4 regions of the Synechococcus sp. BIOS-E4-1 genome follow, and region 2 is predicted to be linked to each of the others. Evidence: predicted binding sites of a transcription regulator. Region 2 holds the regulator's gene; each other region holds the start of a gene.
What was found. Region 2 encodes NtcA, which controls nitrogen genes in cyanobacteria. Its sites were predicted from a motif close to GTANCNNNNGNTAC; they were not measured.
Positions count from the first base shown of each region.

Region 1 (4,124 bases), 480 kb from region 2:
GCGACTGAGCGTGGCATCAGTGATGCCATAAAAGATCTGGCAGCCTCGTCGGATGATCCTCAATTGTTCCTGAGGTGGTTCCTCCCAGATCGTTTCGCCTTTCTGCAGGCTCCAGTGAAGATCATTGATCTGCTCCCACATCTCCGTGGTGATGACGTCGCGGATCTGCCGTGCGTTCTCGCGAGCCATCGCGATGCAGCTCACAATGCTGTTGCGGTTGTCCTGATCCAGGAGCAGGAAGTGGATGACATCTTTGGATGATCCAGATGGATAAGCCTTGTCGAAACTGCGGCGGTCGCCGGTGGCATCCACCAAAGGCAGCCACGGTTCGGCACTGCCTGGAGGGCAGTCGAGAGCCATCGCTTCGCTGACCTCGAGAAAGCGCGAGATGTTTTCTGCTCGTTCCAGATAGCGATTGATCCAGTAGAGGGAGTCGGCGACCCGGCTCAGCACAGGGCGGCCTCCCTTTTCTGCTCCGTTGTGACCCGCTGTTCATCCAGAATCCAGGTGTCCTTGCAGCCGCCACCCTGGGAGGAATTCACCACTAGAGAACCTCGCTTTAGGGCAACACGGGTGAGTCCACCTGGGCTGACCCAATTGCTTTTTCCACGCAGCACGTAAGGGCGAAGATCCACATGACATGGGTAAAGCTCCCCCTCGCTGAGCGATGGCACGGTGGAGAGCTGAAGCGTTGGCTGGGCGATGAAGTTGCGTGGATTCTCCCTGATCTTCGAATCGAAGTCGGCCAATTCTGAGCGGCTTGCCTGCGGTCCGATCAGCATCCCGTAGCCCCCTGCTTCGGCAACGGATTTCACCACTAGCTGTTCAAGGTTGTCGAGGACGAACTGGCGATCCTCTGACCGTGCGCACAGATAGGTGTGAACGTTCTCGATGACTGGCTCCTCACCGAGGTAGTAGCGAATCATTGCCGGCACATGGGCATAGATGAGCTTGTCATCGGCAACTCCTGTTCCCGGCGCATTGGCGATGGAGAGCCTGCCCTGACGCAGCACATCCATGAGGCCGGAGACTCCCAGCATGGAGTCTTTGCGAAAAACGGTTGGATCGAGGAAGTCGTCGTCGATGCGGCGATAGATCACATCCACTCGCGTGCGACCGTTCGTGCTGCGCATCCAAACACTATTGTCCTCGCAGATCAGATCCCTTCCTTCGACTAATGGGATGCCCATTTGCTGGGCCAGGTAGCTGTGCTCGAAGTAAGCACTGTTCAAAACCCCTGGAGTCAGGATCACAACCTGTGGTGAATCGCTCCAGGGAGCCAGGTCCTGGAGGGTTCGAAACAGGTGGGACGGGTAATCGTCAATGGGTTTGACGGTGCGCCCCTCGAACAGGCTGGGGAAAAGGCGTTTCATGACCCGTCTGTTTTCGAGGAAGTAGGCAACGCCTGACGGACAGCGCAGGTTGTCTTCCAGTACACGCCAGTGGCCGTCGCCATCGCGAATCAGGTCCAGGCCTGAGATGTGGCACCAACGATTGAACGGCAGTTCAATGCCCTGCATCTGGGGGAGCCAGCCTGATGAACTCTCCACGTCCTCACGGTCGATGACGCCGTCACGAATGATCAGCTGAGAGCCATAGACGTCGGCGAGGAAGCAGTCGATGGCCTCCAATCGTTGCAGCAGTCCCTGCTCCAGGGCCTTCCATTCGCTAAGGGCAATCAGTCGAGGCAGGGGATCGAATGGAAGAATCCGTTCGCTACCCTCCTGGCCAGAGTCATTGAGGCGAAAGGTGGCTCCAAGCCGGCGTAGCAAGTTGCTTGCAGAGGCATGGTTGCGTTTCAGTTCCGGCAGGCCAATCTGTCCCAGTGAACTGAGCAGGGGGGCCAGATTCTTACGGGGACAGGCTGTACCACTGCAGAAATATTCGTCGTAGCCGACCGATGGTCTGTAGTCGGTGAACATCCCTTCAAGGCGGGTTTACTTGATCCAAGAGCTCGCTCCAGCCACGTCTTGTGACTGTTGCTACGAATCCTTGTTGAGGGTGATCTGATCTCCAAAGATCACAAAATTTGTGTAGTGCTCGGTACGCAATTCACTGATACGAGCTCGATCAGCAGATCACCACGCGTTGCTGAAATGTTCTCAGCTGTTGCAGTGAAAAGAGAGCTGATGACCAGGCAGTCGAAACCGGATGGTTTTTCTGTTTGCAGCCGGAGGACTCCCTGGAGCTTGAAAGGGATTGCTTGCAGCTTTGCCCGATGTTCGATTGAACCACATCAACTCTGATCCAAGTAGAAACTGAGTTTTAGCCACTCAGATCTTTCGATTTGGCCGCATTCAAAAGAATGGATTGCTCAGTGGCTGTAAGCTACACCCCGATATTTCAGCTCGACCACAATCGGGCGAGCCTCTGCCTGACGTGCCCGATAAGTCTGCCTGCGATAGGTGAGTTGAACAGTTGGCTTTTTTACAAAATCTTTGTGCTGATTGTAGGTGTGACCGCGATAGAGAAGTGCGCTCATGATCGGTTCTCCGAAGCAAGCTCAGGTCCCCGTTCCATGGCCTGAGTCGTACTGCGCTTCATTCAAGGATGAAGTGAACGATGTGTAGCTGTGACTACAGATGATTGTGATTGATTGGTTTGTTGCTCTGGTGTTCGTGTTGATACCAGTTTCGAAAGGTTTTGGATTCAGTGGCTGCTGATGTTTTGTAGCTCATTGAACATATTGCTGAACAACTGGCTTCCACTCTGTTGCAGATATCCGCCGAGTTGCTCCCAGTCACTGCGGAGTCGATTGGCTCCATTACTCCCCATCGCGCTAACGATGTAAGCGGCGTCGGATTGAATCCATCGCTCCAGGTTTGGCCCTGAGATTTCGAGATGACACTGGAGGCCAAAGGCATGCCGGCCGATCCTGAACACCTGTTCGGGGCAGTGCAATGACGAACCAAGCAAGGTGGCGTCATGGGGTAGTCGGATGCGATCGCCGTGCCAGTGCAGGACCAGTGCACTTGGATCAAGGCCATCAAGCAGGGGTTCTTCTTTGGAATTCCGCAGCCAGTGAATGGCGCCAATACCCAGCTCTTTCAGTGCCTGTGGTGGGTCGCCCACCTCGAGTGGTCCCACCGATCCTCCAGCCGCCACAGCGAGCAGCTGGGCACCCAGACAGATTCCCAGCACGGGTTTTTTCTGCTGATGCCAGATCGATAACCATTCCAGCTCGCGTTGAAGCCACTTCATGTGTGGCTCATTGCGGTCGTTCACCCCCATCGGGCCGCCAAGCACCACAGCAATCGTGTTCGGGAGGCTGGCTGGATCGAGCAGGACTTCGCCGAGATCTGGACGGATCGTCTGGATGCTCATTCCCCGTTGAATCGCGAGTTCACGAATCAGATCAGGACCCTCATGATCAACGTGCTGAACCACCAGCAGGGAGTGATTCACAACAAGAGGTAGCGCTGGGCGAGGGGCAGAGTCTCGGCGGGCTCGCAGGTGAGCAGGTTGCCATCGGCGAACACCTCATAGGTCTGCGGGTCCACATTCACCTTGGGCAGGGCCGCATTAAGCTTGAGCGCACTCTTGCCCACGCTCCGGGTCTCCTTCACCGCCATGCAGATGCGTTCCAGACCTAGCTGGCGTTGGATGTCGGCATCCATCGCGGCTTCGCTCACGAAGGTGAGACAACTGGGAGCCAGGGCTTTGCCGAAGGCGCCGAACATCGGGCGGCCGTGCACGGGCCCTGGAGTCGGAATTGAGGCATTGGCGTCTCCCATCTGGGCCCACACAATCGAGCCGCCCTTGATCACCAGCTCAGGTCGGATGCCGAAGAAGCCTGGTTTCCAAAGCACCAGATCAGCGAGCTTGCCGGTTTCGATGGATCCCACTTCGTTGCTGATGCCATGGGCGATTGCGGGATTGATCGTCACCTTGGCGATGTAGCGCTTGAGGCGGTGGTTGTCGTTGCGATCGGAGTCTTCCGGCAGTGCGCTGCGCTGCAGCTTCATCTTGTGAGCTGTCTGGAAGGTTCGCGTGATCACCTCGCCGACACGGCCCATGGCCTGGGAGTCGCTGGCGATGATCGAGAAGGCGCCCAGGTCGTGAAGGATGTCTTCAGCGGCGATCGTTTCGCGACGGATGCGTGACTCGGCGAAGGCCACGTCTTC
Region 1 is NZ_CP047935.1:3,244,763-3,248,886, reverse strand. Features, by position in the region: gene SynBIOSE41_RS17475 (alpha-E domain-containing protein) at 1-453, opposite strand, end outside; gene SynBIOSE41_RS17470 (circularly permuted type 2 ATP-grasp protein) at 447-1,922, opposite strand; gene SynBIOSE41_RS17465 (DUF4278 domain-containing protein) at 2,315-2,482, opposite strand; gene SynBIOSE41_RS17460 (type 1 glutamine amidotransferase) at 2,650-3,387, opposite strand; gene ureC (urease subunit alpha) at 3,402-4,124, opposite strand, start outside.
Region 1: a site for NtcA is predicted at 2,567-2,580, ahead of SynBIOSE41_RS17465 (DUF4278 domain-containing protein). Genes of this name have one in related genera too.

Region 2 (4,124 bases):
GTGCTTTTGCCCAGGCAGATCACGGTGATGTTCGGCGGGACCTTCATCTTTTCCAGAGCCACACCCAAGCCATAGGAATGGGCTGGAAGAATGAAGTAGTCACCATCGTCATCATGGTGAAGCTCTGTGGGCTCAAGATTTCCAGGATTGAACCGTTTGGGGTTCATCACTGTTCCAGGAACATGCTTGAAAATCAGAAATTCCCGAGGCGATAAACGCAGGTCGTAGCCGTAGGAGGAACATCCAAAGCTGAGAACAGGTGCAAGCTTCTGTTCAGGATCCAGATGACGAATCAAGCCTCTCTGAAAGGGTTCGAGCATGCCTGCGGCAGCCTGTTCCGTGATCCAACGGTCGTTCTTGAGCATCAGAAACCCCTACGCAGTTCCGTCACTTGATCGGCCAGGCCCATGAGAGATTCCGGGATCGACGGTCCTGTGATGATCACATCCATGGAACCAGGGCGTGCATCCAGGCTGTCACGCACCTCAGCTTCGTTCAGATAGCCCAGTGCGATAGCCAAACCGAGTTCATCCAGCACCAATTGATCGAGATCACCACTGGCGAGGTGGCGGCGACAGATCTGCCAGACCGCCTGCACAGCATCCACAGTCGTGGGTTCAGTTGAGCTGGCCGGATCTGAAAGACATCCCATCACTGCAGGCCTCATCCAGACCATGCGATCGCAGAGCGTGATCGCCGCATCAGGCCCCTGTGCGACTCCACCCTTGAGGAACTGCATCACTGCGACACGGCTGCCAAGCCCAGCGGATCGCAGTGCCTGACTGAGCACTGTGCCGAAACTGCCTCGATACGGGGCGGTATGCACCTGCAACTGCCCCTCAGGAGCCACCAGATGCAGTGGCTGATGAGGCTGAAGCGAGGGCAGGGGATGCAGGCCGGTACGGTTCAGAGCCCGTTGATCGGCGCCGCTCTGCTCGCGGGAGCGATGGCTTGGGCTCAGGCTGGCTGTCATCTCGGTCGCTTCCGTCGTAACTGGAATCGAATCGACCCAGCGGAACTCGAATCTAGCGGCGAAAATGCAAATCACAATCCCTTTGACACCATCCCTGGTGTCTCTAGGCCAACTGGCAGGCTCAAGATCCCGAACCTTTCCCCATGAGCGAACCCCAGCGCAACGTTGATCGCCAAGATGGCCGCCAACCCGCCGACCTCAGGGCCTTCTCTGTCGACTGGGATCCCATGGGTTTCGCTCTGAGCTCCGTCATCGTTCGCACCGGACGTACCACCGTGCTCTGCAGCGTCTGCCAGGAAGACGGTGTCCCTCGCTGGCGACGTGATCAGGGCCTGGGGTGGCTCAGCGCTGAATACCGACTGCTGCCGGGATCCACTCCTGATCGTCAGCGCAGGGAACTGATGAAACTGTCAGGACGAACCCAGGAGATCCAACGCCTGATCGGCCGCAGCCTTCGCGCCGCAATCGACATGGGGGCTTTGGGTGAGAACACACTGCTGATCGACTGCGATGTGATTCAGGCGGATGCGGGGACCCGGACAGCGGCCATCACCGGCGCATGGCTCGCCCTGCAGAAGGCCTGCGAACGGCTGCTTGCACAAGGCCGCATCAGCACCAATCCGGTCATCAACCAAGTGGCAGCGGTCTCTGTGGGCCTGATCGAGGGGCATCCTCTGCTTGATCTGGACTACAGCGAAGACAGCCGGGCCGATGTGGATCTCAATGTGGTGATGAACAACGCCGGCGATCTGCTCGAGCTGCAAGGCACTGCCGAGGGTGCACCATTCAGTCGCCGGCAGCTCAACAGCCTTCTGGACCTTGCCGAACCAGGGCTCAAGCAACTCATGGCCGCACAGCTGAATGCACTCCATGGGGACTGAGCCAGAAGAACCGTGTGCGTTGCTACAGGGTGACGGCGCATCGCTCCTTAACTTCCCCGCATTGATGCGTTGGTCATGGCCGAAGTGATGCGCGGCTTCAGTCGGACTGCTCCCCAACCTGGGCGATCCACAGAGACAAGCCTGACCAATGCGCCCAACCCCGCCAGCAGAACCCTGCTGGAAGTGATCCGTGATCTGGATGGTGCCAGCACCGAAATGGTGGAGCGGAACAAGACAATCTTTTTCCCTGGCGACCCCGCCGAACGCGTCTATCTGATCCGAAGGGGGGCTGTACGTCTGTCGAGGGTGTACGAGTCGGGGGAAGAGATCACCGTTGCCCTGCTGAGGGAAAACAGCCTGTTCGGAGTGCTCTCACTGCTCACCGGGCATCGCTCCGATCGGTTTTATCACTCCGTGGCATTCACCAGAGTGGAGATGGTGACAGCACCAGCGAGCTCCGTGCGCCAGGCGATCGAAGCGGACACCAGCGTGGGATTGCTGTTACTGCAGGGTCTCTCCAGCAGAATTCTGCAGACCGAGACCATGATCGAAACACTCACACACCGGGATATGTCCTCCCGTCTGGTGAGTTTTCTGCTTGTTCTCTGCAGGGACTTCGGCATGCCTGGGTCCCAGGGCATCACCATTGATCTGCGTCTGTCTCACCAGGCCATCGCTGAAGCGATCGGATCCACCCGTGTCACGATCACGCGACTGCTTGGCGATCTACGCAATTCAGGCCTGGTCGAAATTGACCGCAAGAAAATCACCGTTCTCGATCCGATTGCACTGGCCAAACGTTTCAGTTAATCCCTCGACAGGTGAAGATGGGCAGCACCTCAGCGGCCTGCCGCATGTTTGACCGTCCGTGACCGGCTGGCTTCTGCTGCTGTCCCTGTTGATCCTCGGGGGGGTGCTCTCCACCCTTGGTGATCGACTGGGTTCAAGGGTCGGCAAGGCCCGGCTGAGCCTTTTTGGTCTTCGCCCACGTCAAACCGCGGTGGTGATCACAGTGCTGACGGGGAGCCTGATCAGCGCCCTGTCGCTGGGGCTGATGCTGCTGGTGAGCCGTCAGCTGCGGGTTGGACTGTTTGAACTCAACGACCTGGAAGCACGCCTGCGCAGCAGTCGCTCAGATCTGAAAGGAAGCCGCAAGGCTCAACGCAAGGCCCGTCAACAACTCGAGGAGGCTCGCGCCGATGAAATCAAAGCCAGGAAGATCCTGGCTGATGCAGAGGCCCGGGCCGGTGAGCTGCGCAGCACACTTCAACCGCTGCAGGAACAGACGCGCCGACTTGAAGCTGAACGACAGAGACTCAGCCAGGACGTGCGCAACCGCGATGCGGAAATCCAGCGCACGGATGATGAACTTCAGGCGGTGCGCGAACGCATCAGCTCCGGTGAAGCGGAGCTCCAGCAACTGGAGGAGAACCTGCTGGCACTGCGGCGTGGAGATGTGGCCATCAGCAGTGGTCAGCCACTGGCCACCGTCACGCTCAAGCTGGATCGTCCTGATCAAGCCCGGCAAGTGATTGACCAGGTGTTGCGGGAAGCCAATCTGCAGGCCTTTCAGAAAGTTCTGCCAGGACAGGCACCTGATCGCCAGATCATCCTCGTGCCCCGCCAGGACATTGAAAGACTGGAAAAAGCCATCCGAAAACCTGGCACCTGGGTGGTGCTGCTGCGCTCAGCGGCCAATGTGCTGCGTGGTGAGCGAGTGGTTTACGCCTTCCCGGATGTACGTCCCAATGTGGCCATCACCATTGAGGGAGAAGTTCTGGCCAGAACCACTCTTGCCAGCCAGGACACCAACCCGGAAGCGGTGCGAAACCGCATCAACCTGCTGTTGGCATCCACCCTGGCAGAGGTACGCCGACGGGGGTCGCTCAGCCAGGGACTTCAATTTGATGCCAACGGCGTCAACACGCTTGCCCGGGAGCTGACCGAACGCAGTGGTGGACTGGTTGAACTCGAAGCGGTGGCCGTGCGGCGCAGTGAAACCGCCGATCCCATTGCCATCGAGCTGCGTCCGAGCCGCCGGCTGCGCCCAAGATCGACGCTCCAGGACGACACTCCATGAGCTGGATCGTCTCGGTTGACCCTGGACGCAACAAGTGCGGCCTTGTCCTGGTCGATTGCGGCAATAACTGCGTCATCGAAGGGCGAGTGGTTGCAACTGAGGATGTACGGGACACTCTTCAGTGCTGGAAGCAGATCGCACCCATTGAAGGCATGGTGCTGGGAAATGGCACAGCCAGCGACAGCTTGAG
Region 2 is NZ_CP047935.1:409,322-413,445, reverse strand. Features, by position in the region: gene dcd (dCTP deaminase) at 1-365, opposite strand, end outside; gene SynBIOSE41_RS01795 (cob(I)yrinic acid a,c-diamide adenosyltransferase) at 365-973, opposite strand; gene rph (ribonuclease PH) at 1,117-1,854, shown strand; gene ntcA (global nitrogen regulator NtcA) at 1,930-2,664, shown strand; gene SynBIOSE41_RS01780 (DUF3084 domain-containing protein) at 2,723-3,934, shown strand; gene SynBIOSE41_RS01775 (resolvase) at 3,931-4,124, shown strand, end outside.

Region 3 (4,124 bases), 470 kb from region 2:
CAAAGCTTATGGCTGAGATATGCATCAAACACTCCAACAAATCCCCCTCGGATGAAGCTGAAGACATCTTTTTTGCACAGCACATCAACTCCCATAGTCGTGCCATTGCTCCACCAGAGATTGTAGAAAGCTTTTGTTGCGAGACGGAGTATCGGGGCACATGCGGAGCCCATGCAGCATGGCGATACATCGATGCAAGAGACTGCGCTGCTCTTTATGAAGAGCATTGCAAACATGTCATGGCACTGGTCGAAGCCTCGACAACCACGACAGAGAATTAAACAATCGACGGATAACATCGCTAATTAATAATCACAGCATGGTGAAATTACCCTCCAGCTCAACTGTGAAAGAAAGTTAGTAGTAAACCAGTCTCGATGACTTTCGTGGCTTCGGCAGGGTTACTGAAAACATCACCAATGAGCCGGATCATGGCCCGAACTCTGTAGTTTTCACCGAGCTTTCTCTGCTGAAACGGTGGCGTCGATAACGGTTCAGCCCCCCAGATAAGCCATCTCTGCATGAGCGGCGCTCCCGGAAGCCGCCCGGCCCTCTTCGCTGTACTGGTCGAGTCTCTGCTGCCAGAGAGAGCAAATTGCTCGCTCCAGGTCGTCGTCACTGGTCAGAGCCGGTTTCAGATCTGTTCCACAGGATGCAAACAGACAAGTGAAGGCTTGCCCATCAGCGGTGATGCGCAGGCGGTTGCAGTCTCCACAAAAGGGCTCACTGATTGAGGCGATCACACCGATGTCTGCGGCGCCATCGCGATAACGCCAGCGCAGGGCGGTGCCACCTGGGGAGCGCCCGAGTGACAACAACGGCCAATGGCGGCTGATGCGATCAATCATCACGGCGGCAGGCAGAACCTGCTCCATGGCCCAGCCGTTGCGATTACCCACATCCATATATTCGATCAAGCGCAGCTCCAGCCCTTGCTGACGCGCCAACATCGCCAGAGGAATCAACTGATCGTCGTTGACGCCCCGCTGGATCACCGCATTGAGCTTTAGGGCCCCAGAAGCAGGGTCAAATCCTGCAGAACGAGCTGCCTCAAGACCAGCCAGCACCTGCTGAATCAGGCGGGCTCCGGCTGGTTCCCCACCGCGCAGACCAGCCATACGCGCCACCACCACAGCCTCGACCGCATCGAGACTGATAGTGATCCGATCAAGACCAGCAGCGCGCAGAGCAAGAGCCCGTTCCTGCGTCAGCAACACACCGTTGCTGGTGAGTGCCACCTGACGCAAACCCTGCAAGGGGTCTCCAGGAGTGGCACGCCCGCAAGCCACCTGCTCAAGTAGCGGCAGCAACCGATCACTCAGCAACGGTTCGCCTCCAGTGAGCCGAAGGGTGTGTGCTCCCAGCCTGGAAGCAACCCGGATGAGGCGCAATTGCTGCTCAAGACTGAGCAGCCCAGGAGGATCCTCAGCATCAGGGCAGCAATAGGGACAGGCCAGATTGCAGCGGGCCGTGAGCGACAACCGCAGCACCCCGAGCGCTCGAGCCCGCTGGTCAATCGGGGGAAATGCGGCAATCATCCAGTCAACGCTTTCAGATCAAGGGGCCGATTGACATTGACCAGCTGATCAGGAGGTAATTTCAGCGTGTCATGAGGAATGCACCCAAGCCACTCGCGCCAACGGCCCTTCCCCTCCGTCAGCTCGTCATCAAGCGCCTTGCGATACGAAGCACCGCACGGATAGATCCCAAAGAGGTGCTGGAGCCTGGAGCCGTCATCGGCAACAAGCGCCCTGGCTGGCTGCTGTCTCCAGCGAAGGATCAATTGCTGCAATGCATCCAGACGTAGGCCCGGCATATCCACAGGCAGTGTGAGCAGCGCTTCATCATCACGATCATGCAGAACACAGCTCAAAGCCCAGAGGGGGCCTGCAGGCTGCCAGGGCTCCGCTTGAACAGTCACTCCCTTGCGCGTGCTGAGCAACGCGTGATGCGTGTCATGACCCGTCATCACACACACATCAAGACCCGCTGAGCGCACCAACTGGACCTGAGCCTCAAGCCAGCTCGATCCATCCGGATGGGTCAGCAAAGCTTTGTCGGCACCCATGCGACGACTGGCACCACCGGCAAGAACAACGCCCAGAAGACGACGAGACATAGGACCGAAGATCTTGGGCCTTGGTAACACCTCAAGCCAACGACTTTGCAGTTACAACGACTACCAAAAAGACTCAGGTCGCTGATGCACGAAAGTAATGCTGAGGCCCCAACACTGCAATTTTGTAGCCAATGCAACGATTCATGTAGCCGCCAAATGGTGCAATTATCAGGCGGTCTGCATGAGCGCCGCACCTTGAAATCCTGAGTGCCTTCGTTTCGACACCGGGGTTTGAATCTCCACACCAACAAACCCCATGCTTGGCGAACTCTGGTCATTCCAGGGGAGATATCGAACACTCCATCTCACCTGGTTTGCATTCTTTTTAACTTTTGTCGTTTGGTTCAACCTGGCGCCACTGGCCACAACAGTGAAAGCTGATCTTGGCCTAACCGTCGGCCAGATCCGTACGGTTGCAATCTGCAATGTTGCGCTCACCATTCCCGCTCGTGTGCTGATTGGCATGTTGCTGGATAAATTCGGGCCTCGACTCACCTATTCCACCCTGCTGGTGTTCTCGGTGATTCCCTGCCTGATGTTTGCATCAGCACAGGATTTCAATCAACTGGTGGTGGCCCGTCTGCTGCTCTCCATCGTGGGCGCCGGCTTCGTGATCGGCATCCGCATGGTTGCCGAATGGTTCCCTCCCAAAGAGATCGGCCTGGCAGAGGGCATCTATGGCGGTTGGGGCAACTTCGGCTCAGCCTTCTCAGCACTGAGCCTGGTTGCGCTTGCTGGCTTTATTTCCTTCTCCGGGGGATTCGAACTGCCAACTGGTGCAACCCTGAACTGGAGAGGAGCGATTGCTTTAACGGGTATCATCTCCGCCGTTTATGGAGTGATTTACTTCTTCAACGTCAGCGATACCCCGCCAGGAAAAGAGTATCAACGTCCCGAGAAGACTGCAGGTCTTGAAGTCACGTCGATGAGGGATTTCTGGGGACTACTCGGCATGAATGTTCCCTTCGCCGCAATCCTCTGTGTTCTGTGTTGGAGACTTCAGAAAGTTGGATTCCTGAACACTGGAACTTATCTACTGGCCCTGCTGGCTGTTCTCATCTGGTTCATCTTTCAAACCTGGGGAATCATCCGAACCAACCGTGATCTGATCATGGGAACCAAGGTGTATCCCAAGGAAGATCGTTATGAGTTCCGTCAGGTGGCCATCCTCGAACTCACCTACATCGTGAACTTCGGTTCTGAGCTGGCTGTTGTTTCGATGCTGCCAACATTCTTTGAAACCACTTTCGACCTGCCGAAGGCGACAGCTGGAATCCTGGCCTCCTGTTTCGCTTTCGTGAATTTAGTGGCGAGACCGGCCGGCGGATTGATTTCCGACAAGCTCGGCAGCCGAAAAAACACCATGGGCTTTCTCACAGCCGGACTGGGCATCGGCTATCTGGTGATGAGCCTGATCAAACCAGGCACATTCAGCGGTTCCACAGGCATCTTCATTGCTGTGGTGATCACCATGCTTGCTTCCTTCTTCGTTCAATCCGGGGAAGGCGCAACATTCGCCCTCGTACCGCTGGTGAAGCGTCGCGTAACGGGTCAGGTGGCAGGCCTGGTTGGTGCCTACGGCAATGTCGGCGCCGTGACTTACCTCACCATTTTCAGCCTGCTGCCGCTCTGGATGGGTGGAGGCAAAGATCCTTCCCCTGAGGTGATTGCAGCCTCCAACAGTGCCTTCTTCCAGATTCTGGGCATCGCAGGACTGATCGTGGCTTTCTTCTGCTTCTTCTTCCTCAAGGAACCCAAAGGATCCTTCGCTGAGTTGCACGAGGGCGAAAGTCCATCGCCATCCGCGCCTGCGATGGCTCGCTGATCAATCAGCACTCTCGACTGAGATCACGGATCCCTGGTGCTGTCTGCACCGGGGATCTCTCATTCCATCGGACTTCTTTGATGACCAGTCCCTGCGCGAGCGTTAAGAGTCAGTGTCCTTACTGCGGCGTGGGTTGCGGTCTGGAACTGATGCCACCGGGAGAAGCGGGAAAATCCGTGA
Region 3 is NZ_CP047935.1:3,254,091-3,258,214, forward strand. Features, by position in the region: gene SynBIOSE41_RS17500 (DUF5672 family protein) at 1-281, shown strand, start outside; gene SynBIOSE41_RS17505 (GTP 3',8-cyclase MoaA) at 495-1,538, opposite strand; gene SynBIOSE41_RS17510 (molybdenum cofactor guanylyltransferase) at 1,535-2,119, opposite strand; gene SynBIOSE41_RS17515 (MFS transporter) at 2,376-3,944, shown strand; gene SynBIOSE41_RS17520 (molybdopterin oxidoreductase family protein) at 4,025-4,124, shown strand, end outside.
Region 3: a site for NtcA is predicted at 2,244-2,257, ahead of SynBIOSE41_RS17510 (molybdenum cofactor guanylyltransferase). Genes of this name have one in related genera too.

Region 4 (4,124 bases), 490 kb from region 2:
AAAGCTCACCAACTGCTCCAGCGGTGCCGGCATCTCGGGCCAGAGCGTGAGCAAGCGACCAGCACCGATCAGATCCGTCAACAAACCGATTGAAAAGGAAGCAAGAACAGTGCCAAGCAGGTTTCCGACCCCACCCAGCACAACAACCATGAAACAACCAACGATGTAAGACGTCCCGACGTTGGGGCCAACCGACCCCAGCAGAGACACGGCCACTCCAGCCACTCCAGCGAGACCGGATCCGATGCCGAAGGTGAGCACGTCAACGGTGTCGGTGGGGATTCCGAGGCAATCACTCATCGAGCGGTTCTGGGTGACGGCACGGATGCGCATTCCCCAGACACTGCGATTCAAAAACAAGCTGACACCAACCACCGCGAGAACGGTCATCACGATGATCACCAAGCGAGGGACAGGAAAGGTCAGGTCCATCCACTCAAGTCCGCCACGCATCCACTGCGGAGCCGTGACATCCACATTGCGTGCATCCGCTCGAGCTATGCGGTTGATCTGCGAAGCCAGAACCCCTGCAAGACAAACCCCAAAACAGGCCGACAGAGCCCAGGAGCCAAAACGAATCAAACGCGCACGCTTCGCGATCAACCACTGAGCGGGAAGCACCAACGGCAAACCAAATCCGCTCACCAGAGCGAGGACCAATCCTGCGGCATAAGCCATCGGCACACTGCGCACAAACTGCTGCAAAATCAGACTGACTCCCCAGGTAGCCAGCAGTGTTTCCAGAGGGCTGCCGTAAAGACGACGAATGACGGTTCGCTCTAAAAGGATGCCGACGACACCGCTGACGACAAAGGCCAGGGGAATCGCAATCAACACATAGACGTTGTAGAAGGGCTGCATTGCAGGCAGCTTGAAGATGAGCTGCACCACATAGGTCGTGTAGGCCCCGAGCATGATCAACTCACCATGGGCGAGGTTGATCACGCCCATCAGGCCAAACACAATCGCCAATCCAAGTGCAGCCATCAGCAGGACCGAACCGATGGCGACACCATTGAACAGGCTTTCAAAAAGCAGTTGCACGGAAGTCGGGACTGAAACAGTCGGTGGAACAACAAAAGGAGGAGTCCCATGAGGAACTCCTCCAAAGACCAATCAGTGATCAGTCAATGAATGAAACTGAATCAGAGCTTGTACTTACCGCCTTTAGAGGAATCGGTGTGGTCACAGGCATAGCCACTGGAATCAGGGTGGATCTGGTTCCAAGCCTGCGGTGACACAGGACCATTGGTCTCTTCAAGGATCGCGAACTGACCGTCTTTGGTGATCTGACCGATCCGAACCGTCTGAGAGAGGTGATGGTTTGGCATCACTTTCACAGGACCCTGAGGTGCATCAAACTCGATACCAATCAGCGCTTTACGCACTTTGTCGTCGTCAAAGCTATTGGCTTTTTCGACAGCAGCTTTCCAGAGATACACCATGTTGTATGCCGACTCTTGCGGGTCAGCAACCATGCGATCGGCGCCGTACTTGGCCTTGAAGTCTGCAGCAAACTTCTTGGAAGCAGGTGTATCGATCGACATCATGTAGTTCCATGCGCCGTAGTGACCCTCAAGAAATTCAGGTCCAATCGTGCTGATTTCTTCTTCAGCGATGGAATAACTCATCACGTAATAACCATTGGCCGGTGTGATCCCAGCATCTTGTATCTGCTTGAAGAAAGCGACGTTCTGGTCGCCGTTGAGGGTGTTGATGATGACGCCACCATCCGGGAGGGCTTTTTTGATCTTGGCGATAATTGGAGCTACCTCTGTATTCCCTAGAGGCAGATAATCCTCGCCGACAACCTTGCCACCGAGCTGCTCAACCTGCGCCTTGGTGATCGTATTGGACGTGCGAGGGAACACATAGTCCGATCCAACCAGGAAGAAGTCCTTACCAGCAGCAGGTGACTTCTCATACATGAATTTGGTGGCCGGTTCCGATTGTTGATTCGGGGTTGCGCCGGTGTAGAAGATGTTGCTCGAACATTCCTGGCCTTCGTACTGAATCGGGTAATACAGGAAGGCATTCTTCGACTCATAGACCGGCAGCATTTCCTTCCGGCTGGCTGAAGTCCAGCCACCAAAAACAACTGGCACCTTGTCTTGGTCGATCAGCTTCTTCGATTTCTCAGCGAAGGTCGGCCATGTGGATGCACCATCTTCAACGATGGTTTCAATGATGTATTTCTTGCCATCAACCTCAACGCCCCCGGCAGCGTTGATTTCTGCGATGGCCATCTTCTCGGTATCAACGAGGGTCTTCTCCGAGATGGCCATGGTGCCTGTCAGAGAATGAAGGATGCCAACAGTGACAGTGCAATTTCCTTCGTCATCACAGGTGGCGTTGGTGGCCTGACCGCCACCTGCACATGCCGTGACACCGAGGCCTAGAGAGACAGCAGCCAAGCCAGAAAACAACCGCTTGGACAAAGAATTACTCATGAAATCCTCAATTCAGGATGCTCGCCGAATGGCGGAAGTGACTGAGTAAGACTGATTCAAAATCAGTTTTGTATTAACGAGAACATAATGACGTTAAGGGTCTTGAACAGTGCCTAAGCAAAGTAACTATTGCGACAAATGCGCATCAAGCAAGGAATGAGATTACATCCACTTACACCAAAAGTAATTCGGTATCAACGACAGCAAAAGCAATGACAATTATTGAATACGTCTTTAATTTGGTAGCTGTTGTATCAGAAATCCAACAACAGAATCCAGGCCTTCTCCGCTTTGGAGATTGGTGAAGCACCAGGGACGGCCTGCACGCATTCGTTGGGCATCACGCTCCATCACCCCCAAGTCGGCTCCAACGAAAGGTGCCAGATCGATCTTGTTGATCACAAGCAAGTCTGAGCGGGTGATGCCTGGGCCGCCCTTGCGCGGGATCTTGTCACCAGCAGCAACATCGATCACGTAGATGCACAAGTCCACCAGCTCAGGACTGAAGCTGGCGGCCAAATTATCGCCACCGCTTTCCACCAACACCACATCCAAGTCGGGAAACTGGGCTTCCAGCTCAGACACCGCAGACCGATTGATCGAGCAATCCTCCCGAATCGCTGTATGCGGACATCCTCCAGTTTCGACTCCACGGATCCGCTCTGGCTCCAAGGCCCCTGCCTGGGTCAGAAACTGAGCATCCTCCTGGGTGTAGATGTCATTGGTGACAACAGCCAGCTGCAACTGATCGCGCAGCTCTCTGCAAAGAGCCTCAACCAATGCGGTCTTCCCCGAGCCCACCGGTCCGGCAACACCTAAACGAAGCTTGCTAGCCATCAACTTCGAAACAAGCGGGAATACAACTCAGCATGGGCCAGCTGCGCCATCGAGACGCCAACACCACTGTTCCAAAGCTCATGGGGGTGAACAGCAGACAACTGTTCAGCCACATCCACGATCTGGGGGAGCAGGCGTTGCTGCAGAACCTGGGCTCTTGTTGGCCCCAATGGCACTAAACGCACAGCAGCACTGAGTTGATTGGCAACCCAGCCGTAGAGATAGCCCTCAACCATTTCCCGCTCAGCGACCTGCAGAGCAACGGAGGCCCATGCCCATGCAGCAGGCCATGCCAGAGGAAGCGCTTCTGGAAGAGGGTGACCCAGGTCTGCGAGCAGCACAAGCAACGAACCACCCATCTGACGCTGTTGGGCACGCAGCTCTGCAGCTTCGCGCGTCGCCAACAGCCAGCCATCCAGATCAATCACCCGGGTTCGCGCACTGGCATCAGCACTGGCCTGCCAATGCCTCAGATCAGCTGCCAACTCCGGGAGCGCTGCGGCTTCGAGGCGCAAGCCACCCCGCTGAAGCTCTGCAGCAAGCCACAGCTCAATCCCATGTTCATCCCTGAGAGCACCGGATTGAATCAACACCTCCAATCCCTCGGAATAACTGAATGCACCCACGGGCAGCGCCGGACTGACCATCTGCAGCAAGGCGAGCGATCTCATGCAGGAGCGAGTCCATGAGGATGCGAATGAACTCCGCCATAGGCACCACCATCGGGAACAAATGGCCGTTCACAGGTACCCACCTGAAGTCCACGACTCGTCAACATCACGGCCAACACCGAATCCTCAAGCAGCAGAAGCTCCTGTTCATGCAGCTCAAGCGGAA
Region 4 is NZ_CP047935.1:3,237,619-3,241,742, forward strand. Features, by position in the region: gene SynBIOSE41_RS17415 (branched-chain amino acid ABC transporter permease) at 1-1,044, opposite strand, end outside; gene urtA (urea ABC transporter substrate-binding protein) at 1,146-2,450, opposite strand; gene ureG (urease accessory protein UreG) at 2,685-3,287, opposite strand; gene SynBIOSE41_RS17430 (urease accessory protein UreF) at 3,287-3,958, opposite strand; gene ureE (urease accessory protein UreE) at 3,955-4,124, opposite strand, start outside.
Region 4: a site for NtcA is predicted at 2,573-2,586, ahead of urtA (urea ABC transporter substrate-binding protein). Genes of this name have one in related genera too.